DNA from 4 places in the Paenibacillus sp. PastF-3 genome. Region 1 is predicted to be linked to each of the others. Evidence: predicted binding sites of a transcription regulator. Region 1 holds the regulator's gene; each other region holds the start of a gene.
What was found. Region 1 encodes Rex, which represses fermentation and respiration genes when NADH is low (regulators of the CRP and FNR family bind a similar motif). Its sites were predicted from a motif close to TTGTGAAATATTTCACAA; they were not measured.
Positions count from the first base shown of each region.

Region 2: the regulator Rex is predicted to act here: its motif matches at 2,890-2,907, upstream of adhE (bifunctional acetaldehyde-CoA/alcohol dehydrogenase).
Region 3: the regulator Rex is predicted to act here: its motif matches at 1,545-1,562, upstream of scfA (six-cysteine ranthipeptide SCIFF).
Region 4: the regulator Rex is predicted to act here: its motif matches at 4,581-4,598, upstream of M2444_RS28740 (helical membrane plugin domain-containing protein).

Region 1 is NZ_JARXWM010000002.1:592,481-598,760, forward strand. It holds gene M2444_RS06680 (hypothetical protein) at 1-173, opposite strand, end outside; gene M2444_RS06685 (cell wall elongation regulator TseB-like domain-containing protein) at 579-1,097, opposite strand; gene M2444_RS06690 (amidohydrolase) at 1,267-2,568, opposite strand; gene M2444_RS06695 (redox-sensing transcriptional repressor Rex) at 2,555-3,208, opposite strand; gene dinG (ATP-dependent DNA helicase DinG) at 3,340-6,201, opposite strand.
Region 2 is NZ_JARXWM010000003.1:142,904-149,183, forward strand. It holds gene adhE (bifunctional acetaldehyde-CoA/alcohol dehydrogenase) at 194-2,815, opposite strand; gene M2444_RS07935 (ABC transporter substrate-binding protein) at 3,216-4,679, opposite strand; gene M2444_RS07940 (carbohydrate ABC transporter permease) at 4,812-5,684, opposite strand; gene M2444_RS07945 (carbohydrate ABC transporter permease) at 5,686-6,280, opposite strand, start outside.
Region 3 is NZ_JARXWM010000027.1:65,171-71,450, reverse strand. It holds gene M2444_RS31320 (SF0329 family protein) at 534-1,103, shown strand; gene scfA (six-cysteine ranthipeptide SCIFF) at 1,588-1,737, shown strand; gene scfB (thioether cross-link-forming SCIFF peptide maturase) at 1,860-3,254, shown strand; gene M2444_RS31305 (sigma-70 family RNA polymerase sigma factor) at 3,995-4,573, shown strand; gene M2444_RS31300 (hypothetical protein) at 4,566-5,423, shown strand; gene M2444_RS31295 (helix-turn-helix domain-containing protein) at 5,615-6,280, shown strand, end outside.
Region 4 is NZ_JARXWM010000021.1:94,361-100,640, forward strand. It holds gene map (type I methionyl aminopeptidase) at 1-675, opposite strand, end outside; gene M2444_RS28725 (YhfM domain-containing protein) at 708-1,628, opposite strand; gene M2444_RS28730 (SGNH/GDSL hydrolase family protein) at 1,994-2,626, opposite strand; gene M2444_RS28735 (NAD(P)/FAD-dependent oxidoreductase) at 2,787-3,965, opposite strand; gene M2444_RS28740 (helical membrane plugin domain-containing protein) at 4,005-4,448, opposite strand; gene M2444_RS28745 (DUF2785 domain-containing protein) at 4,672-5,511, opposite strand; gene M2444_RS28750 (nitroreductase family protein) at 5,776-6,280, shown strand, end outside.

The sequences.
Region 1 (6,280 bases):
GTGACCTCATCACGGTTAATACTAATATGTGAAGTATTCACTCCTTCATAGCCTGATACTATCTTTTGGAGTGGTTCCTGTAAAGCAAACTGACGATATAAAAAGAATCCTCCGAATAATAGCGTAGCGGACAGTAGAGACGTTATCAGTACAGGTACAAGACGTAATTTCAAGAAACGTCCTCCTCTCAAAGATGACAAAACGATAAACAGGATGATCCAAAATCACAGCCGTTAATGCTCATCAGAGCCTAACGTTCTACTACTACTCTTCTAATTACAAACAGTAGTATATCACAGGTGTATATACGAAAATGATAAAAAGTGTGAATATATTTAAAATTTTATTTTTTAAATATTTCCATTTCATTAAAAATATTGATTTATTTCGACAAAAACAGGCCTTTATCTCTAATTAACAGGCCTATTTTCGTATGCGGTTTTGACGACAATATATAAAAACTACTCTTATAGTATATCACATTACGTATACTTTTAGTGTATCAATCTAATATGTTATATAAAAACAAGCGAACCATAAATAGTCCGCTTGTTTCTCCTAAAGTAATTTTGTTTAACTTAGCGGCTAGGTAAACTGTATCCTTCACCCATTCGAGCCCCATCTGAGAACCGATAAAATTGATAATAATACCGACCGCTTTGTTTATAAAAAAGCTGCCAAGCATACTCTCCGTTATACACCCCCGGTAACAACCGTTCAATGCTAATATCCGGGAGATCGGCTTTTATAAGACTACGCATTTTTTCTTCAGAGGTCCCTTTACTTAGTTCCTCGGCGAATACTGCGTCGGCGCCTTCGGCAAACTTCCCATCTACAGTAAAGCGTACCCAAACCATCAACTCGGTCCCGGATTCATTCTTCCCTGTTAAGACCCAGTAGACTGCATTTTCATCCCACACGGATTTCTGTGCTTTAGTTACCTCTGTTAGACCCGCGCTGGTTTTGGCGACATCCTTAGCGATATCTCGCTCGTTCCATTGATCTTTCATAATATAAGCATAGAACTGGATGAGTCCGAACAGAAGGAGCAGAATCAGAACTGACCCCAGGAGGATCCATTTTTTCCTTTTCTTCAAGGTACAGCTCCCTTTCTAGTAATATATCTTTTTTGATTATATAACACACCCGTGTGTTTATCCAAAGTTTCATATCTCTTTCAATGATCTAATGATCAGAAACACAAAAGGCTGTAACTTTGCAATTGCAGAAAGTCACAGCCTTTCAGTTATTTGTTATGATCTTAGACTATCGTTTAAGCAGTCCATCAAAGGCTTCTTGCGCCTTACGACGGATGGCTTCCTCATCTAGCGTTACACATTGTCCATGTTTAACAACCTGTTTACCATTCACCCATACATGCTCAACATCCTTGGCACTGGCAGAATAAACAGCGTGAGACAACAGATCTGTGTGTGGGAGCAAATGCGGCTGGTCTATATCAATAGCAATAAAGTCAGCTTTCATACCTACAGCGAGTCTACCCACATCATTTAAAAAGATAGACTTCGCGCCATACTCCGTAGCCATACGTAGAGCTTCCGGAGCCGGAACAGCCGTAGGATCACCACTTACACCTTTATGGATGAGTGCTGCAAGACGCATTTCTTCAAACATATCCAAATTATTATTACTTGCCGCTCCATCTGTACCCAGTGACACCTTCACTCCGGCCTTTAGAAGATCCGTAACTCGAGCAACTCCACTAGCCAGCTTAAGATTGCTTCCAGGGTTATGGGATACACCTACATCATGACGAGCCAGTATCTCGATCTCTTCATCATTCAAATGAATACCATGAGCGATTATAGACGGACGTGTGAACATTCCAAGCTTCTCTAAATGCGCTACTGGTCGCAGTCCGTAATCCACCACATTCTGCTCCACTTCGCGTTTCGTTTCGGACATATGGGTATGCATCGGTAAATTCAAATCATGAGCCGCCTGCACAAACTTAACAAAGAAGTCTGGTGGGCATGTATATGGGGCATGTGGCGAGATCATTGTCGTAATTCTACCTTCAGCCTTACCATGCCAGTTACGCGCAAAAGAAACCGCTTCCGCAAGCTTCTGATTTTGTACTTCTTCTGGACATAGACCGATTACGCCTCTCATTAATACGGAACGAATACCTGATAATTCGACGACCTCCGCTACTCGGTCCATATGATCATACATATCCAGGAAGGTTGTAGTGCCACCTTTCAGCATTTCAAGTACAGACAAGGAGGTTCCCCAGTATACATCTTCTCCGGTGAACTTCTCTTCCATCGGCCACATCTTCTCCTGAAGCCACACCTGAAGCGCTAAGTCATCTCCATAACCACGAAGCAATGACATTGCGGCATGGCCATGCGTGTTTACCAGACCTGGCATAAACAACAGACGACTGCCATCAACAACTTGCACATCGTCTTCTATTAAAGGCTCTTCTTTTCCTATGTAAGTGATCAAATCATCTTCAATAGTCATATATCCACTAAGAACCGGCTCATCCGTTCCCGGAGTAAGAAAACGCCCGCCCTTGATAATCGTTTTATTGCTCTTCATTTCTGCTTTCTTCCTTTCCATCCTTCAAATAATAAGCAAGGCTTTGCAAATCTGTTGTAAAATCAGCAGCATGAACCCGGATATTCGATGGTGTTTTTAGAATCACTGGTGCAAAATTTAAAATCGCCTCAATGCCAGACTCAATGAGAATATCCGCTACATTCTGCGCTTCTGAATCAGGTACTGTAATTATCCCAATTCGAATACCTTGCTCACGAACCGTCTGACCAAGCTCCTCCATCGGTTGAACGGTAAGTGAGTTGATTTTCCGCCCTACCTTAGGCGCATAGGAATCAAATATAGCGGTAATCTTCATAGTATCTTTCAAATAAGCATTATAATTAGATAATGCATGTCCAAGGTTACCGGCACCCACTAAAGCCACATTCAGTTGTTGATCCAGCTTCAGAATATGACGGATTTTCTCAATAAGATAAGTTACGTCATACCCGATACCTTTTCTGCCGAAATCTCCAAAATAAGCTAAATCTTTGCGAATTTGAGCGGGATTCAAATCAAGTTTCTGTCCTAGCTCTTGAGAGGAAACGGTTAATATTTCACGTTTCTGAAGATCATTTAGGAAACGTAAGTACACAGGAAGTCTGCGAACAACGGCTTCTGATATTTTTTCCGATTTCATAATTTACCTCCTAATGTAAGTAATATTCTTTACTAACCTTATACTAATTCGTGTACCTCGTCTCAATGAAGAGCGGTATTCTTATACCGCCCTTCATTGTAGAGTGATTAATATGATCGATGACGTTCTTTTTAAGAAACGCCTCCGTCTTCCAACCACTCCGCTATACGAGGAACCATTTGATCCGTAAGCATATGCTCCATTTTTGGGCCAGGCAACGAATAGAGGAAATATTTCCCATAGTGAGATTCGATCACCCTGGTGTCATACACAATAACAATACCCCGATCTTGCGCTGTCCGCACCAGCCTTCCAAATCCTTGCTTAAAGCGAATAACCGCCTGAGGAACAGACAACTTCATGAACGGATTCTTTTTCTGGGCTTGTAATAACTCAGACTTCGCTTCCGCTAGGGGGTGGTTTGGCGGTTGAAACGGGAGCCTCACGATGGCCAAGCATGTTAATGCTTCACCCGGAATATCAACACCCTCCCAAAAGCTGCTTGTTCCTAACAGTACAGAGGCTGCACTGTCCTGAAAACGGCGGATCAGCTTGCTACGGCTGCCCCCCTCCACGCCTTGACCCAGCACCGTGATCTCTTGTGAGGCTAGAGCCTCTTTCAAAGGATCGTAAACCTGGCGTAACATCTTGTAAGAAGTAAACAGGACAAGCATCCGCCCGCGTGTTGTAGTCGCTGCTTCTGCTAGTGATTGTACGAGTGTATCAACAAATCGGGCATCGCCCACACTGCCCTTCACACTAGGGAAATCCCGTGGAATAACTAACAGCGCCTGCTCCCGATACTTAAAAGGAGAAGGCAGGAGTGATGTCATCAGACGCCCCTCTTCCGCAGCTTCATTAAGTCCGAGATTATCAATCATAAACTGGAACGATTTATCAACAGAGAGTGTCGCCGAAGTTAGCACGATACTTTTCTTTTTGTCGAAAAACAGCTCCTTAAGCTGAGTACTGACATCAACAGGAACGGCATACAGCTGTAGCGATTTACTGCGATAATTTCCATTCGCCTCCAGCCAATATACTACATTCTCATCGTTTAATCCCATAAAAAACCGTACTTGCTCACGTATTGAAGCTAAATCCTTAAATAAGCCGCTAATATCGGTAACTAGACTATCTGAGGAAGATTGACCTTCTTGATCTCGCATTTCATTAAGCATTTTATCACCTTTACGGATAATTTCGCTTAATGTCAGATTCATAGTATTCTCTAAAGCAACCAATTCATCCCAATCTTTCGGTTTACGGGTAGGAAGTAGCCGCATGACTAACTGGCCAGCTTCTCCCGCTGCTGCATCGCTGCGTTCCGGCAAGAGGCTGAATAGTTTATCACTAAGCAGATCCCAGGTTTCTTTTATGGTAAGCAGGTCCGGATAGATTCTATCGATCACTCCGCTCCATTCAGAAGCTTCCTCACTGCCTGATGACTGAAGCATTTGGCGAAGCGTAGGAAGTTGGCCATTTCGACTATCCTTATAAAGACGCGATAGTGTATGTGCCACCGTGAAATGCTTCATATGCATGCCTAAATGCTTGCCAGCCACGTCCTCCAGATGATGGGCCTCATCAATTACAAGATGTTCATAAGCCGGAAGTAGCTGGTGCCCAGCCTTAACATCTGCGAAAAGCTTAGAGTGGTTCGTAATGACTACGTCTGCAATACCAGCTTCATGCTTTGCCCGATGGTAATAACACTTACGGAACCAAGGACAGGAGCGCCCCAGACAAGAATCGGTATCGCTAGCCACCGTCTCCCAGAAATCTCCTCCACGACCGCTTAAGTTGAGCTCTTCGTCATCTCCTGATTCGCTTTGCGTCAGCCAAACGATCATCTGAGCCGCAGTAAGCGCATCTTCCCTCGGACTGACAAAGTCTTTTTTATTAATTTTATGTTCGAACTTACGAAGACACAAATAATGCCCTCTGCCCTTAAAAATTGCAGCTTTAAATGGAAATGGAACTACCTGTGTTAATAAAGGAATATCCCGCTCACGCAATTGATCCTGCAGATTAATAGTATGAGTGCTGACCATAACTTTTTCATTCGTGCGAACGCTTTGGTATATGGCAGGCAACAAATAACCAAGTGATTTGCCGGTTCCTGTCCCTGCTTCGATCAATAGATGTTTGTCTTCGGCAAGTGCCGTCATTACCTCTTTGATCATAATATCCTGAGCTTCTCGGCTTTCATACTGCGGCAAAGTTTCTTTAAGTCGTTTCGTTACTTCATCCATATAATCTGTAAAAGATAAATTCTGTAGCGGATTCTCAGCATGCTCGTCTCGAGGTGGAGCTAATTCGTTCCAGTCTCCTACAGCAAGCGCTAATTGACGATAAAAAGTCAGATCACCTTCGGGCTGAAGCGTCTCCGCTTCCCGTTCACGCAGCAGACCATCGAAATACCAACCAAGATCACTATCCTCTTCCGTAAACAGCTCACAGAGTCTCTGGATCGTCAGCAGAGGCAAATCGTAGAGCTCCTCCAGACATTTCAGCAATACAAGAGCAGTTGCGAGTGCATCACTGTCTGCCTGATGCGGACGCTCATGCGTCACACCAAAATGTGCACTAACTGATCCTAGTTGATAGGATGTGAGGGAAGGAAAGCAGATTTTCAGAAAATCAATCGTATCTAAAATCCGTCCTTGAAATGGTAAATACCCACATCGGTCTAAAGCATTTTGCAAAAAATGGAAGTCGAATGCGACATTATGCCCTACAAGCACAACATCATCCAAGAGTGGAACAAGCTCCATCATCATCTCATCCAGCTCAGGTGCATCCTTTACATCATCGTCGGTAATCCCCGTTAGACCAGTTATAAAAGGAGGTATCGGCGTTCCGGGCTTGACGTAGGAACCATATACCCGGGAGATGGACCGGTCTTCTTCTATAATTGCAAGGCCAACCTGGATGATTTCACCCACGGATTGGGTTCCCGTTGTTTCAAAATCAAGCACGGCAAATTTCATTATAATTCTATTCCCTTTCAATTGAGACTCTTAATCAGCATAACAGAAGTTGCGAAAAAAGGCGATGCACACCACTGGT
Region 2 (6,280 bases), on a different contig from region 1:
CCCGTGTCTCGTGATCCCCAAAAGATGTGATTGTTCCAAATTTCACAATCAACATTTCATATGCGGGACCGTTGTTTATATAAACATTCTAGTTTATTTTCTATAAAAACACTGTGACAAATATCACCTTTCGAGTGATATTTGTCACCTTTATCTAAGTCCACAACTATCCTATTCTCTATTTAACCATTTGTTAATTATCAAATCTTCCGTAGAATGCGTTACGGTATACATCAGCAAGTTCAGATACTAATGGTAGCTTAGGATTGGCAGTTGTACATTGATCTTCAAACGCACGGTCAGCCAAGTAATCTACACGGGATTCGAAGTCCTTAGGGTCAAAGCCCAGTTGTTGGAACGATTCTTCGATACCCAATTTTTTATTCATATCGCGAATCGCATTGATAAGGCTAGTCACACCTTCTTCAGTTGTGCGAGCTGGCAATCCCAGAATACGGGCAATTTCAGCGTAACGCTCATCAGCTACGAAATGCGAATATTTAGGGAACGAAGCGAACTTCGTAGGTTTTTTAGCATTGTAGCGGATAACGTGTGGCATAAGGATCGCGTTAGTACGACCATGAGCGGTGTGGTACTGTCCGCCCCATTTATGCGCCAAACTGTGGTTAATACCCAAGAACGCATTCGCGAAAGCCATACCAGCCAATGTCGAAGCATTGTGCATTTTCTCACGAGCAAGCTTGTCACCTTGGAGTGCGGATCTTTCTAGATATTGGAACACCAATTGAATCGCTTTGATAGCCAAACCATCAGTGTAGTCACTCGCCATAACAGATACATAAGCTTCGATAGCATGTGTCAATACGTCCATCCCTGTATCAGCAACAGCCGTTTTTGGCAAGCTGTAGACGAACTCAGGATCAATGATAGCTACGTCTGGAGTTAATTCGTAGTCAGCCAAAGGATATTTAGTGTGCTGTTCCGTTGTTTTATCGGTAATAACTGCGAAAGATGTGACTTCCGAACCAGTACCCGAAGTAGTTGGAATCGCTACAAACTTAGCTTTGTTACCTAGTTTAGGGAATTTGTATACCCGTTTACGGATATCCATGAATTTTTGTTTCAGACCGTTAAAGTCTGCATCTGGATGTTCATAGAATAACCACATTCCTTTTGCAGCATCCATTGGAGAACCGCCGCCAAGTGCGATGATGCAGTCCGGTTGGAATCTATTCATCATTGCAGTACCTTTTTCAACTGTAGTTGTCGATGGATCTGGTTCAACTTCAGAGAACACTTCGATAGCTACAGGAGTTTGGCGTTGACGCAGGTAATGCTCAACTCTTTCAACATATCCAAGCTTAACCATCATTGGGTCAGTGATAATTGCAACACGTGTAATATCAGGCATTTTGGTCAGGTACTGAGTAGCGCCTTTTTCAAAATAAATCTTGTCAGGTACTTTAAACCATTGCATATTCACGGTACGACGATTCACCCTTTTCACGTTGATCAAATTGATTGCTGTAACGTTTTGCGATACGGAGTTGCGACCATAAGATCCACAGCCCAGTGTCAGTGAAGGGATATTAGTGTTATAGATATCGCCGATAGCGCCATGTGTCGAAGGCGAATTGACGAGAATACGTCCTGTTTGTAGACGGTTAGAGAACTTCATGATCACTTCTTCGTTGTTGGAGTGGATAGCCGAGCTATGACCCATACCGCCAAATTCAACGATTTCAGCTGCGCGTTCGATACCTTGATCAGCATTCTTAACTTTATAGCAAGCAAGAACCGGGCTTAATTTTTCTGCAGATAACGGGTATTTAGTGCCTACGCCTTCGAGTTCTGCTACCAGAATCTTTGTGCCGGCAGGAACTTGAATGCCACACATTTCAGCAATCTTCACTGCCGATTGACCAACGATTGCTGGGTTAACCGCACATTTATCAACGTTCATTGCACCGCTAGTCAGCTTACCAGCTTCTTCTTTATTCACAAAGTAGCAGCCATTAGCGATCATTTTCTTCTTCACTTGGTCGAAGATTGGTTCTTCAATAATAATCGCTTGCTCGGAAGCACAGATCATACCATTATCGAATGTTTTAGAAAGAATGATGTCCGTTACCGCTTGATCAATATCAGCACTCTTTTCAATGAAGGCTGGTACGTTACCAGGGCCTACACCAAGAGCAGGTTTACCACAGCTATAAGCTGCTTTTACCATTGCAGATCCGCCAGTTGCCAGGATAAGAGCAACGTCTGGGTTGTTCATCAAAGCATTTGTCTTGTCCATTGTTGGCATTTCAATCCATTGGATACAGTTCTCAGGTGCGCCAGCTTTCACGGCTGCATCACGAAGAATTTTAGCTGCTGCAGCACTACACTCTTGCGCAGATGGGTGGAAACCGAATATAATAGGGTTCCGTGTCTTAATCGAAATCAACGCTTTAAACATCGTGGTGGATGTTGGGTTGGTTACTGGAGTGATGCCCATAACGATTCCGACGGGTTCAGCAATTTTTTGAAAGTTCTCATATGGATTATCTTCAATAACGCCTACTGTTTTATCATATTTAATTCCGTGCCAGATATATTCTGTCGAGAAGATGTTCTTCGTAATTTTGTCTTCGTATACGCCGCGTCCTGTTTCTTCGACGGCCAATTTTGCGAGGTACATATGTTTGTCGAGTCCAGCCAACGCCATTGCATGAACGATTGTGTTAACTTGCTCTTGATCTAGCGCCATGAACGCCTCATGCGCTTTTTTCGCTTTATCCACTAAATTCTGTATATACTCTTCAGCGGTAACTTGTTTAACTTGGGCGGCGACTTCATTCTTAACTGCCATCTCCCTCGTCCTCCTGTCAATTTTTAGTTGTTTTTCTCTACACATTTATCTTATCACATGATTTCTACCTTGTATAGTGAAATCTTTCACAAAGTATAAAGTTTTTTTGATTTGTTTTCAAAGCGCTTTCATTCGATCATATAATAGTCTTTTTACCATATTATGTAGTATAAATCCCTTAAAATCTTAGAATTATACTTTGATAAGCAAAATACCAGACCCATTTTATCCCATATCTCTAAATATTCACTCAAAAAAACCATCCCTTACAGCACAAAAAATTACGATTTTCCTACGCCATAATAATTTCCAGTTGATTATCACTATTTCTGATAATTTATAAATTTATAAATCATCACAACAAAAAAATCGGCCCACAGGGACCGATTTTTTCACTTGCCTATTCCGCTTTAATCGTATCAAAGAATTTCTCTTGCACTGTTTTAGCTGCTGCTTCTAGCTGGCTCTTGGAATCCGTTCCTTTTTTGGAGAACAGCTCTTGAATAACATTGGACATAGTTGCGTAATAGTCCTGTGTGTTGTATTGAGCTTCAGGTTTACCATCCAAAAGTCCCATAATATCAGGGCTATATTGGTATACATTTGTGTACTTGTCATAAACCGCTTTGGTCTTCTTACCAAACTCAGAATCTGCGGAGTAATAATCTAAGAGTGGCGGGATAAAGTATTTGCCATCAGCTGTACGTTGTTGAAGAACTGCATCCAGGGCTTCCAAACCTTTATCAGAGAAGTAATCAAATGTGATATAACGGAATGCCATTTCTTGCTCATCTGGTGTTGCATTCGGATTAATAACGAGGTAATCACCACCAAGTACCCCGGTGTGCTTACCGCCTTTTTCCATAGCAGGCATTGGATATGTGAGCACATCCTCAGGTTTCAGTCCGCCTTGATTCAGTGCTTGCTCGATTACGCCATCGGATCCAGCCATTACCATAGCTGTACGACTTTGTTGGAATGCGCCTACAGCATCGCCCCAGCCAAGTGCCCAGTCCTGAGGAATCGCGTTAGCTTCCCATCTAAGTTTTTTGTAGAAATCCAGTGCTTTAACACCAGCGTCGGAATTAAATGTAGCTACAACCTTGCCGCCTTCAACCTTTTGAATTTCACCGCCAGCTTCAAACAGGAAGTTGGTCCAGTTCCAGCCTGCTTCGTTACCTTTACCCATTGGAGCAATACCGGAAATGCCTTTTTTGACATCAGCTACGCCTTTAGCCGTATTCAGCATATCATCCCAAGTCCAATCCATTGGTGGGACTGCAACGCCTTTGTCATCCAGCATTTTTTTGTTGATCATAGTAGTTGTTACATAACCTTTTTGAGTTACGCCGAAAACTTTACCATCAATGATGAATTGATTTTGCAGTACTGGGTTAATTTGATCCTTAAATTCATATTTGTTCCAAAGATCCGTAATGTCAGCAACCCAGCCCTTTTCCACCAGGAATTTAGCTTCTGTAGCGTAGGTGTTAAAGAAGGTTGGTGCTTCATTCGCAGCCATTTTAATTCCGATTTCACTTACATTGTACTGCCAGTCATCTTTAACAATTTCAACATTAGGATATTCAGCTTGGAAACGCTTAATCTTGTCATCTTCTTGCGCTCTCACTTCAGTCAAGTCAGGTGTTGGATAGTGGATCTTGATCGTCACTTTTCTTTGAGTAATGTCCTCCACTGGCGCATCCGTAGCAGTTGCTGTATTATCCGTTACCGCATTTGTTGGCGCAGTAGATGCTTCCCCGCCTTTGTTCCCCGCTGTGTTTCCGTTATTGTTGCCGCTGCAAGCAGATAGCAACGATCCGGCTACAAGTACGCTTAGTAGAACGCTAGAGTACTTACGCATTGAAACTCCCCTTTTCAGTTCATAATTATCTTACCTATCGATCATAAATTAGAAACCGTTTACAAACGAGGTGCATTTATATTCCTTTCATGTGCATGTTTACGATCCATGGGTAAATTCGTCGATAATTGCTTATCCTTTCACGGCCGACAAAGCAACCCCACGCATAATGAATTTCTGGAAAATCAAGAAGACAAGGATTGGAGGCAAGGATACTATAAACAGGATTGCAAACTTAATATTAGTATTGAGTGCCTTCACATTAATAACGTATTTATAAATGGCTGTCGCAAGCGTATATTTCTCTTCACTGTGCATAACCAAAGATGGCCAGAACCAGTCGTTCCATGCAGTAGAAAAGATAAAGATTGCTAATGTAGCAAAAATCGGAACGGATAGTGGCACGGCAATGGAGAAAAAGCTTCTCGGCTCAGAGGCCCCATCAATTCGTGCTGCTTCAAAGATTTCTGGATGAATTCCGTCAAAAAAGTTCTTCAGCAATAGAAAGTAAAACGTGTTCGCTCCCGCTGGCAACCAAAAGGCCGCGTACTGATTTAGCAATCCAAGCTCCTTCAGATTGACAAAGTTCGGAATCATGTAACTGGTCGCCGGAATAAATAATGTCATCAGAAAGAAGAAATAAATCGCTCTTTTGTAAGGAACATTCATACGAGAAATACTAAAAGCTGACATTCCCAATACGACAAGCGTCACGACCATATTCCCTAAAAAGATATAAATGGTGTTTCTAAGGAACATGGGTAGATCAATGTAATTCATCGCGTCTTTAAGATTACTGAAGTGCCATTCCTGAGGGAAAAAATGCGGCGGGAATGAATTCACTTCTTGATTCGACTTCAACCCGTTGAATAACGTCATACAAATCGGGTACAGCATGCTAAAAACCATAACCAAAATGACTACGCACATCAAACCATAAACGATCTTATTACTTGTTTTTTTCAAATCGTGTTCTGAAAGAATTCCTCTATCTGCGCTCTTCATCTTAGTAGTCCTCCTTGTTAAGCTTGAACTGTAAAATGCCCAAACCACCCAGGACAATGAACATTAACATGCCAAGCGCAGTAGCTGTTCCATAATCGAGTCTTGTAAAAGCATATTTTACGATCAACAGCGCATAGGTAAGCGTAGTGTTATTCGGCCCACCATCAAGCAGTGCCATCTGTGACTGATACCCTTGTGAAGTACCAATAACTTGTAGTATTAGCATCAAAAAGATTAAATTACGGAGTGAAGGCAAGGTGATGTACTTTATACGTGCCCACACACCAGCTCCATCAATTTCAGCGGCTTCATACCAATCTCTTGGAATACTAAGTACAGCAGCCAAGTATATTAGCATCCCTGATCCGAACTGTTGCCATGTCTCCATAAACACAAGAGAAATCATCGACCATCTTGTATCTGTTAAAAAGGCAACCTGGTCCACACCCAACGTGCCTAGTAATGCATTAATTGGGCCGACCGGATCATAAAGCCATCTCCATAGTCCATAGAGAACCACACCAGGCATTACGAAAGGAAGGTAAGCCGCTACACGTACAAAGCCCCCAAACTTTCTCAGCTCTGAGATCATGATG
Region 3 (6,280 bases), on a different contig from region 1:
CAAAAAACATGTCGTGAAACATACGCTAGACATGGCGAATATGTCCTATTTTGAAAATACTGTTTTTCGTAATGACCAATCCAAACCCGCGCCGCTATTAGGTTTTCGGCATGTCCATTCAATCTGAATAGATGTACAATCGGACATTAATGCATTGTTGCGATAAAGTGTTGTTCGAAGGAAAAAGCCGCCGAACCGTTAGGCTTGACGACTTTCTACCCTGCTTATTCCCAATTCAGCAATACGAAGGTACAGCGATGAACGACCAATTTTCGTTACCTTGCATATCCTAGCGACCGTTTCACCTTTAACTTACATCTCGACCGGGTGATTCATTCCCTTGTGCTTATCGTGATAACGCTTGACAATACCTATATACTTCCCTTCCCGCGGGGACAAAAACCAAATATTTTAAGTCGTTCCTCTGTTTTTATATCAATATATTATTCAGGTTTTAGTGGGATTGTATTATGTATTGTATAATAGAACGACTGCCTGAGCAGGTATTTATAACATAAAACATAGGAGGATCCATGTCCTGGAGCAAATTGAAGCAACAACTGGAGAGTTTTCTCTGTCCTGCGTTATACGGCAGGGTTGAATATCGCGCAAGCAGTTACCGTTATTTACCTGATAAATCAGGGAATTGTTATATTTCGGTAGATAAAAAGAACGTACTCAATATGAATGATAGAACTAGCTCCATTAGATGGTATCAGACGGAGCAGGAGCTTAAGAATGATTCAGAGCTCCAAATTCCTATTAACCATGAAGACATTGAAGCGGTTAGAAAAGATAGTAAGGGGATCATCCCGGAGGATCGGCTAATCGTAATTGCAAGAAGCAGAAAAATATCAGAAGTTGCAAAGGAGCTTTTGTCAGCACAGACGTCATTAAGTAAATCAAATTTTATTGTTACAGCTACTAAGTATTTATCTATTTCCATAGAGGAGAGCTTAGAGAGCGACGATATCTTATTGAATATTCTAGCTTTAGTGGACAGACGAGTTGGGAAAAAGCGGATGTTGAACATGAGCGAGAAGATGAAGTTAAAGCATCCAATTGTGCAATATTTTTATGAACTAAGGCGTAGTACATTATAAATATAAATAACTTCATTGAATATTCAAGAAACACTTCCTACAAAAATCCCTAATTCTACGCAACTTCTTCCCGCCATAACAATAGCCATGATAATGAGAGGGATGTTCGCATATGGTGCATATGGAATCGGAGAGTGTCGCTCTACTGGTAAGAAAGGATACAGTGTTATGAGATCCTTATATTTATTGGACTTTACGGACAAGTATGAGGAAAAATCGTTGTTAAAGAGATGGCATCATTGCCGTCTCTTTTTTGTTTCTTTGGTCACTTTTTTAGCATTGCTCTGACTCTGGTTCCTGCTACGGCATCCTACGATCACAAGCATGAAAGACTGCACGAAAATGAGCGTTGATTTTTATGTTTAATCCCTCTCTGCTCTGCTAGGTGACGGGAATCATAGACGTACTTACGTCAGGTTGCTACGATGTTCCATGGAAATTAAGTGAAAGTGATCACAAGAAATTACAGAAGGAGTTATTTATCGTGAAAAGAATCGTAACACTGAGCACCCGTAAACTGATGGATACCGCAAAACACGGCGGATGCGGCGCATGCCAGACATCTTGCCAGTCCGCTTGTAAAACTTCCTGCGGCGTTGCAAACCAGAAGTGTGAAAATGCAATGAACAGATAGGATTCGGAATTTTACCGCCCATTGCTCTGCTGATGGGCGGCTATTTTTAAGAAATGGACGCTACTTCTACAGGATGGTAAAGCCGTTTCTACTTGTGTGCAAAAGGAGCCTGATTAGCAAGTATGATTCATCAATATAAACTAAACGGATACAATATCGTTCTCGACACTTACAGTGGATCGGTACATGTTGTGGATGACCTAGCATATGAAATTATAGCGCTTTATGAGGAAACTTCTGTCGAAAAAATTGTGACAACGATGTTGGAAAGATATAAACAGGATTCCAGCATTTCCGAGAGCGATATTCGAGAAACCATCGCGGATATCGAGGAGCTTATAAATGATGGTCAGCTCTTTACAAAAGATGAGTTCGAGAACCTCTCGCTCGATTTAAAAAAACGAAAAACGTATGTCAAAGCGCTCTGCCTCAATGTAGCACATACCTGTAATCTATCCTGCGACTATTGCTTCGCCAGCCAAGGGAAATACAACGGAGATAGAGCAATCATGAGCTATGAGGTTGGACAAAAAGCTATCGATTACCTGCTTGAAAATTCGGGTCATCATCGCAACCTGGACATCGACTTTTTCGGTGGGGAACCGCTTTTGGCCTGGAAAGTAGTTAAACAGATCGTAGCTTATGCAAGAAGCAAAGAACAAGAATTCAAAAAGAAGTTCCGCTTCACCTTCACGACGAATGGGATGCTGCTAAATGATGAAGTCACCGAGTTTTTAAATCAGGAAATGTACAATGTCGTATTAAGCCTGGATGGTAGAAAAGAGGTTCATGACCGGCTTCGTAAGACGGTTAACGGAAAAGGCAGCTACGATCACATTCTTCCGAAGTTCCAAGAGTTCGTTCGTAAGCGCGGAGACCAAGAGTACTATGTACGAGGAACCTACACTCGAAATAATGTCGATTTCACCAATGATATTTTTCATATCGCCGACCTTGGATTTGACAAGCTCTCGATGGAACCGGTCATTTGTGATCCAAGAGAACCCTATGCACTTACCGAGGAGGACCTCCCGGAGATATACAACCAGTACGAAATTCTCGCCAAGGAAATGATCGGTCGCGGTGAACAAGGCAAGGGGTTTACCTTTTATCACTACATGCTTGACCTCTCAGAAGGGCCTTGCATCCAGAAGAGAATTACTGGCTGTGGTTCAGGAACCGAATATCTTGCGGTCACCCCCTGGGGAGAGCTTTTTCCTTGCCACCAGTTCGTCGGGGATGAAGAATACAGCATGGGAAACGTCTGGGATGGAATCACAAAACCTGAGCTGCAATGTCAATTTAAAGAGAGCAACTGCTACTCGAAGCCGGAATGCAAAGACTGCTGGGCGAAACTCTACTGCAGCGGTGGTTGTCCTGCCAACGCGCTGCACGCGACGGGTTCCCTGGTGGGAACCTATGACTTCAGCTGTGACATCTTCCGCAAAAGAGTCGAATGTTCCATGATGGTAAAGGTGGATGAATCGATTAGAGCGATGGAAGAGCAATCTAGCTAGTTAACGTAACGGATGAATAAACGGTAACCGAGAAATAGACACTTTTAAATAAAGTGCCTTTCTCGGTTTTTTTGTATGAATTTAGAGAAGGAGGACCGTAAAATATGAGATTGATCGGTTTCTGTAAAGTGCAGATCACTGATCGTCTTTTAATCTGAATCTTTGGAATGAATTCCGCGAGAGAGGTTGGTATATCAGCAGTCCAGAACATTGCTAGCCGTGTTTTGGTATAGTTATAATGAGCTGTTTTGAAAAGGAATGGCCGCGTTGTGATCCGCTTATAAATGAAATCGACAGCTTCAGGAGGAGCGATTTGGGAGAAGTATTGAGTTATACCATTGGGCAAATACAAAACATCCTGTTAATAGACGGTACTTGGAATGAACATGTTATGATAACAGTTATATAGAAAGAGATCACATGGAAAAGCTTATAGATGCACTGGATGTACAAGTGTTTTGTATAGATTCTGAAAGTCTTGAAGTACATAACTATGAAATCATTGAATTATAGCGCTGAGCTTCTCCCCTTCTCTCCCACACAAATATCCACCCCGCAACTCAAGTATCGCCGCTTTCGCAAATTGTGATCCTTCACCCTTTTTCCCCACCCTCCCACAATCATCAAAACATTTGTTAATGGTTTGGGCTTTTCAACGTATTAACTTATGTAAGTTTCTTCACAACAAATTGCGCAATTTGTTTAGCTATTGATGAAGGGGAGGTGGAAGGAGGGTGGAGATGGAGGTTATCCAGGGTACTGTGGACCGTTATAAGAATTTAGAAAGATCACGCGATGCCATCATGTCAAAAGAGGAATTTACTCGGATGTATGATACGTATTACAAACGTGTTTACAAATATATTAGCTATCGTATTAATAACCACCACGTGTCGGAGGACATTTGCAGTCAGGTGTTTGAGACGGTGATGTGTAAGTATTATAGCTTTTCAGAAGAAAAATCGAATTTTGAGGTTTGGCTGTTTGCCATTGTAAGGAACGCTGTGACGGATTACTTCCGGGGGCAGAAGAAAAGAAGCTACACCTCACTAGATTCTTTGCTGGAGCTCATATTTCCCAAGCCGTCTCCGGAGGAACTGGCGATTCGTGAGGATAATAATCAAGCACTGTTCAAGGCGCTCTCCAAGCTGCGTGAGAAGGAACGTAATATCATTGCCATGAAATATGGGGCTGGACTGAAAAATTCCGAAGTCGCACAGATCATGGGTGTCAGTGAGTCTAATATTGGCGTCGTTTTGCATAGAAGTCTGAAAAAACTGCATATTTCCTTAAAAGCAGGAGGATTCAACCATGAATAAGAAAAATGATCTCAACGAATTCAGCAAGACTATAGAGCTGCTTGAGAATGTCGAACAGGATAACACCGCCGCCAAAGAAAGAATTTATAACCGCTTGATATACAAGCTGGACCATGGAGCTCTTGAACCCAAATCAGAGAAAAAGGACGGGATAACGATGAAAAAAAGTAGCTGGAGAAATGCAATAGTGATTGGCAGTGCAGTAATTTGTGTGGGTGGAGCATTCTCTGCAACCTCCTATGCACAGGATATGTTCCAGTCGATCATGGCAAAGTTTGAAGTGGGAAATCTCGAAATCACGCAATATGATAAGGAAATTCCCCAAGCTGGACAGTCAATGACTTCATCTGAAGAGGGGAATGGCGGGGAGAATGTTGCCATTGAATTGCCAGTTGCAGCTAAGTTGAGCCTGGATGAAGCACGTGCGGAGCTTGGCATGAACTTCCCGGCACCAACCTGGATGGCAGACTATGCGTTTGTGAATGTTGTTCTTCAGGGAACCAGCATGGCTGAAGTGCAGTATAACTCCGGGGATAAAGCTGTTAATTTTCTAATCTCCAAGGGCGGCGACAATGGGATCAGCACTACGGAAGAAGTGAAAACAGAAGTAATCAACGGAACTAAGGTCTATTTTGCTAATGGAATTGTGATTTGGGAACAAGAGGGCTTTACTGTTGAACTGTATGCTCAAGAAGACTTTGACCAAGCCACACTTGGGAAGATCATCGACAGTTTCAGCATCGGTGCTCCTGTGAAGTCCTTAGGGGCTGATCAAGTGAAGGAGAATTTGCAGAAGAATGAAGGGGTAGTTGCGGCTCCAGCTCCAGCTCCTGTTGTAGATTCAAAATAAGATGGTCTACTAAGGGTAGAGATGTCCATAGATACACTTAAAGAAGGCGCGAGGGGATTTCCCTGAGCGTCTTTTTTTACGAGGCTATACACTCCCAACCATTGCCACCCTCCCAATTCAAAAGTATAATTGAGAATAATTATCAATCATCCGATTCAGTCAATTCATCCAAGCAGTAAAGAGGTGACAGCATGCAAAGGCAATCTCAAAAAACAGATTTAAGCAAGATTAAAAAATACATAGAAGAGAATTTCACGAAGCCTTTGTCTTTATCCCATTTAGCTGATCTTACTGGCCTTAGCTCCAGTTATTTTTCCTCGGCCTTCAAACAGGAATACATACAAAGTCCAATGGAGTTTGTTACGCAGCTACGGATTCAAAAGGCTAAACAATTATTGCAGCAAGATGACGTTCGCTTGAAGTTTATAGCAGAGGCTCTTGGATATAGTGATGAGTTTTATTTTAGTCGAGTGTTCAAAAAGGTTGAAGGGATATCCCCAACGATGTATTCTAGTCAGCAAAAATCTAATATCGGCGTTGTAACTGGGAATATGATGGGGTATCTACATGCGGCGGGAATCATTCCGTTTGCGGCGCCCCTAAGCGCCAAATGGACACCTTACTACTATAATTTGTGGTCGCAAGACATCGAACATAAGGTAACCTTGACCCAAAATAAAAATTATTGCAGCCCAAATGAGCTATTGCATTTGCCACTCGATCTTCTTATTTCTCCAAAAGATTTATCGTCAGAGCTGGTAAAACAGATAGAGGATCATTTCCCCATCTATTGGCTGGATGATAAACAAGATTGCTTAATAGCATTAACTGAGCTTGCTGCCCGATTAAATAAACAA
Region 4 (6,280 bases), on a different contig from region 1:
ATTGTCTACAACACTTAGTGTCCATCCATCCGACTGTTGCTCCACGTAATCTGCCCCAGTTGAGAGAAAGGGTTCAACTGTAATCACCTGTCCCTCTTTTAATACTGTAGTCACTCTTGGATTGTAGAATGGTAAGATTTCAAAAGGCTTCTCATGGAGTGATTTGCCAATCCCGTGGCTGCACAGATTACGTACCACTCTATAGCCGCGTTTCCGAGCTTCGAGTTCCATCATTCTGCCAATCTCATTGACCTTCATCCCTGCTCTCAGATGATTGATCACGCTCATCATAGTTTCCTCTGCACTCTGGCATAGACGAAGAATATCATCATTATAAGGTGGTAATTGAAACGAAACTCCGGCATCCCCATAATATCCATTTAGCTCAGCAGATACATCTATATTGATCAAATCACCAGCATTAATCACTCTAGGACCAGGAATCCCATGTGCAACCTCTTCATTCACACTGATGCAGGTGCTGCCTGGAAAATTATACGTTTTCATCGGGGCTGAAGATGCTCCGAATTCCGCTAGAATTTTAGCTCCAATGCTATCAAGCTCCGCTGTTGTCATACCTGGAGTTACTTTCTTTTTCATCTCGGCGATGGTATGTCCTACTACTTTCCCTATGGCTTTTAGCCCTTCTAAATCTTGTATGGTATCACTCGTCATCTATCACACATTCCTCTCACTTCTGGTATGAATCACTTGTCTAACTTCTGAAATGCACTTCCATTCCACTGAAAAATATCTTCCATCTGTTTACCCGCTACATTATCGTAATAACTTCTCTTGAAGCTATGATCATCCACTTTATCAAGCTTTATCGAATACCCCTTAGGACTGCTGATAAACAAATCAGAGTCTGGTTTGGTCTCTAATTCCTCTATACTGTTATTTTTCCTAAGCGTAAACAGCTTATAGAAGTAACCGTTACTGGATCCGTACTGACCAATCGTAAAATCCGGATCGCCGTCGCCATTATAATCCTCAAACTGAATTTGAAAAAAATCATTAAATATTAAGGGGTCCTCAAAATGTTCGCTGAGCGGAAAACGATACAAAGTTCTTCCTTGATCATCGATAAGCGCAAGCCCAAATCGGCCACTCCAATTTCTTCCCATCAACGGACCTGGTGTTGTCCAATTCTCACTGTAGGTTCCATCTAAAAGCTGCAGATCCAAGAATTCGGCTCTAGTAGTGACCGAAGAGAGGTCATTATGTGATATTGTTACTGGCCCTTTAACCTTGACCGATGACTCCAACGACTCCGTCTGTTCAATGTTCGCCTTATCTGCTGCCCCAAAAATGAGTTTCCTTAATTGGTCCGAATTCTTCACCGGAATAGAGTAGCCCTGACCACCATTCTCGGCTGTAGTAAATACTCCTCTATAGCCGGGTTCATCACCTATTGCTATGTAATACTCCTTCGAGTAGCCATCACCGTAAACAAGCTTCATTTTAAATTCAGGAGCCCAATCCAGCTCTCCCAACAATTTATTGCTCTTGTTCATAGCTTCCGCAAGTGTCTTAATCAGAGTGGAGTCCTTCAGCATCAGGGTCTCAGAATATTCTGATTGGTCAGCTTGATTCTGATCACTGGTTGTTACTGAGGTTAATGACACTCCGGTGATCCACCTGGCATTGATGAAGCCCACATCATTCTTACATCCACTTAACAACGTAACCACTACCAATGATACAACACACAGTAAATGCCTAATGCGGACCGCCTCCAAGAAAAGAAACATAATCCAATTATAACAGCGTCCATAAATATAAAGAAATCGGCTTTCCGAACCGTTACAAGCATAAACGCTTTCGCATCCCTATAGGGGCGACAAGTGTTTAAGCGAGAAATATAAGGATAATTTATAACATGGAACATATAAATTCTTATATTTTTAAAAAAAAGACTATAACCTGCTCCTTTAATGAGTGGTTCTAGTCTTATAGAATCAAGTAAATATGTAGTGATACGATCAGACGATTAAGCTTGAATTGCGCCTACCGTCTTAAGCCAAGCCTCTGCAATAAGCGCATGACCCGCAGGTGATGGATGTACTCCATCCGGAGCCCAATAAGCAGGTTCTGCTTTCACGGATGCCGCAGCAAACAGGCCATCCAGCGGAACAAGCAATGCACCATATTCACGTGCCAGTTCACGAACAATGTGAATTTTAGGGTCCAGATCCTGGCGCCAGGTTTTACGATCTTCTGGGACAGGCAACACGAATGGCTCGATTAAGACTAATTTAGCAGCCAGCGAATGCTGCGTGCGTTCGATCAGGTCACGATAGGCAGCTTCAAATTGTTCAGGCGTTGTTTCCTGACCAGAATCAAAGCGGCGCCAAGTGTCGTTAATCCCAATATATAAGGATACCCAAGTCGGCTTCAGATTCAGGCAATCCTTCTCCCAGCGTTCCTGCAAATCTACTGCACGGTTTCCGCTAATTCCACGATTATAAAACGTAAGATTCTTCTCAGGATATAAATGCCCCAGACGAGCGGCGATCATCAATGCATAGCCTACACCAAGCGATGACGCATCTTCATAATTGCGACCCCAATCCGTTATACTGTCGCCTTGAAACAGAATGACATCGTTTTGTCGGAATAACATCACGTAATCCTCCCCTATTTCCACTGTTAATATTAGCCAATATAGTATATCAAAAATGATTACTACGTACCAGGACAATCATTAACAATTCATGGTAGAAACCACTAGAGATCAACAAAAAAAACCTGCTCTATTTAGAGCAGGTTTTCCAATAATACAATTAATAAGCTAAGCTAAACAATCCTTTAATGTGAGACAAGTAACGAATATTACTTGCTTCCTTCATCAAGGTTGCAGGCAAGCCTTTTAGCGGTGTTGAGCTAGCACCAACGATGGCTACACCGTCTTTACGACCCAAGCTGGCAAGCGTACCTGAGTTGATCGGACTAAAGGATTCAAATGATTTATCCTTCAAGTATGCATAAAGATTGTACCCGATCAATTCACCCATTTGCCAAGCGATTTGTGCAGTTGGTGGATATGGACGACCATCTTCGGCAAAGACAACAGCGCTGTCGCCAGCAACGAATACATCCTTGTGAGATGTGGATTGCAAGAATTCATTTACCGTTGCACGACCACGGTTCACTTCAAGACCGGATTCACCAATCAGTGGATTTCCTTGTACGCCGCCAGTCCATACGAAGGTGTTAGCAACAATTTTTTGACCATCTTTCAAGTCAATGACATTATCCGCTACATTCGTAACAGGTAGACCTGTCAAGAATTGAACACCACGTTTTTCTAAGCTAGCCACTGCACGTTCGATCAGTGCATCTGGCAATACTGGAAGAATCTTAGGACCTGCTTCAACGAGCATCAGTTTAATTTCTTTAGGATCTACGCCATATTTCTTAGTGAGTGTTGGCAACACATCAGCGATTTCACCAACAAGTTCAACACCTGTTAAGCCACCGCCGCCGATTAGGATGCTTGCATCTGCTGGATTCTTAGACTTCGCATATTCACGGATACGCTCATCAATATGACGATGAATTCTGTTAGCATCCGCTGCCGATTTCAATACCATACTGTATTGCTCAAGACCTGGAATGCCGAAATAAGCCGTAGTGCTTCCAAGACCCACAACTAGAGCATCATAGGACAATGTCACACCATCAGATAGTGTAATTTGTTTGTTCTCAACAGAAAAAGAGTTAACCTTTGCGATTTTCAGGTCGATATCTTTGCCGGCAAAAAGCTTAGCCAGTGGCATAGCAACAGCACCCTCTGCAACACTACCCGCTGCAAGACGATGTAATTCTGTAATAATTTGATGTGTAGGATATTGGTTAACGACTGTAATTTTAGCTTCGTCTTTCTTCAGGTACTTGCGTACAGTTAAGGCGCTTAGTAGACCACCATAACCTGCTCCTAGAATGACAATATGTTTAGACATGATGTTTCCTCCGTCCTTACGAATGAGATATAAAAAATATTATTTCTGCTGAATGCGTTCGCCGGCGACTTGAAGATAAGCATTTACAAAACGGAAAAGCTTCTGTGCTTGTGGATCTTTAAGCATCTTCATTAGACCAAATACACCGATCACTTCTTTGCTTTCATTCGCACGATCTTGCGCTTCGATCACTGTAGCTGCCATATTCTTCGCCGAATGCACCACAGGTTCAGCAAGTTCTTTAATTGCACTTACCGTATCACTTTTCAAGACTTCATCCGCAGCGACAGTTTGAACAAAGTCATATGACTTTGTGAGCACGCCGGCAAGCTCTGTTAATTTTGGCAACTGTTCCACTAGAACCGTTAACGATTCCTGAACTTCAGGTTTCAATAGCTGCTCCAGAACATTCATTTGTTCTTGAGTGACAGCTAATTTTGGTGATTCTTGTTCAGGGGTTGTTTGAGTGATTGTTTCTGACATATCCGAATCTCCTCTGCAAATAAGCTTTGCTGCTTAGTAGTAATAAAAAAATAATAACTTGTGACGCCATATTTCTATTATAGCACTTATCAAGTTATAAATGTCACAAAGTTTTTGAATTTCTCTAAAGTTTTGTGATTTTTATTACATTAAAACGGGATAGTTAAAATTCTTGATATCATTTATACACATTTGATTGAGTAAATGCTTATTGAGTAAATGCTTATTCAGTAAATTCATTCAAATTCATTTCCGCCTTCAATATAACGGATACCATATCCGGATTCTTCTTTGGAAGCAACCTAAAATAAAGTGAACGAAGGAAATTCTTTGTATTCACACGAGCGACATACTTGTTACGACTTCGCGGCCACCCTCCGCATTGCTCCAAACTTCCGATCCAATCCACTATAGACAGCTCTGCAAGTAAATGATGATCTATCATTGTAGCTACAATCGTAGCGATCCGTTCATCCTCTTCATCACTAAATATGTACTGATCGTTGTAAAGCATCCTTTGGATCACTGCCAGAACCTCTTCCCGGATCGTTGCATCACTCTCTGAGCACAGTACCAGTTCATCCAAAGCATCTGCGCCATGGGCCGCAGCGTGTGCCCAGCCTGCTTCAGGTGTAAATCCTCGTAAATCCTGTTCTTCCTCATAATATCTAATCAAGGATTCCTTCACATTTGTAAACGCAGCGCTATCTAACAACCCCTGTTCACTATGCCGCTGAAGAATAAGCGCAACGACCAGTACAGAAAATGTTCTGGTGAACACAGCCGAATCGTCCTTACTGCCAATGTGATAGAACAAATGCTGCTCATCAAGAAGAATCAGGAGCAGCTCACGAAGCTCCGCATCACTAAACCATTGTTTCTCGTTAATCCATTTGTAGAAGGTGGAATAGATCAAGTCATCTCTTAGCTTCGGCTGAGGATCTCCTATGTACTCAAGCATCAATTTCACATAATCCCTTAATTGCTCCCCACTTCTAAGATCGTAATCGTTCTCTTCAATTCTTTGCAGGTCTATTATCAACTGCGCTCTAGTATCGTTCAACATTCCCACCCTTTCATTAATAAAAGCAATTTAAATTTTTTATATCCTAATATCCTAATTTACATCCTAATATTTTACAACGTAGTATTTATTCTTCGACACTCCAAAGTACTTCGATAGCTGAATGTAAATGAAATGAATTTAATCATTGACGAATATAATTAACTGTGCTATTTTGAGTTAGTAACTAATAGTTAGTTCATTTATAAATATCACCTATTTATAATTAACAAGCAAATACATACACATATGGAGGAATAACTCATGAGCACTTTTACAGATTTAATTGAATCCCGCAGGTCTGCTATGAATTTTGTTGAAGGGGTGAAGATCCCTCAGAATGAACTAGAGGAAATGTTCTCTTACGCCAGATTGGCTCCATCGGCTTATAATCTTCAACATACCAATTATAAAGTGGTTGCTGATGAGAATTTAAAAGAAGAGATTCGTAAGGCGGCTTACGGTCAATATAAAATACATTCCGCCTCAGCGGTAATTGTAGTACTCGGAGATAAACATGCTTATTTGAAAGCTCCAGAAATCTACGGTGGACTTAAAGCTTTAGGGGCGATGAGCCCAGAGGATTATGATGCAGAGATTGAAACGATTAACAATGCTTACGCAGGAAAGGATGCTTTTCAAAGAGATGAAGCGATACGAAATGCCTCCCTGTCTGCCATGCACTTCATGCTGATTGCCAAAGATAAAGGCTGGGATACCTGCCCGATGATCGGTTTTGATCCGGAAGCCATTCAATCCACTTTAAATC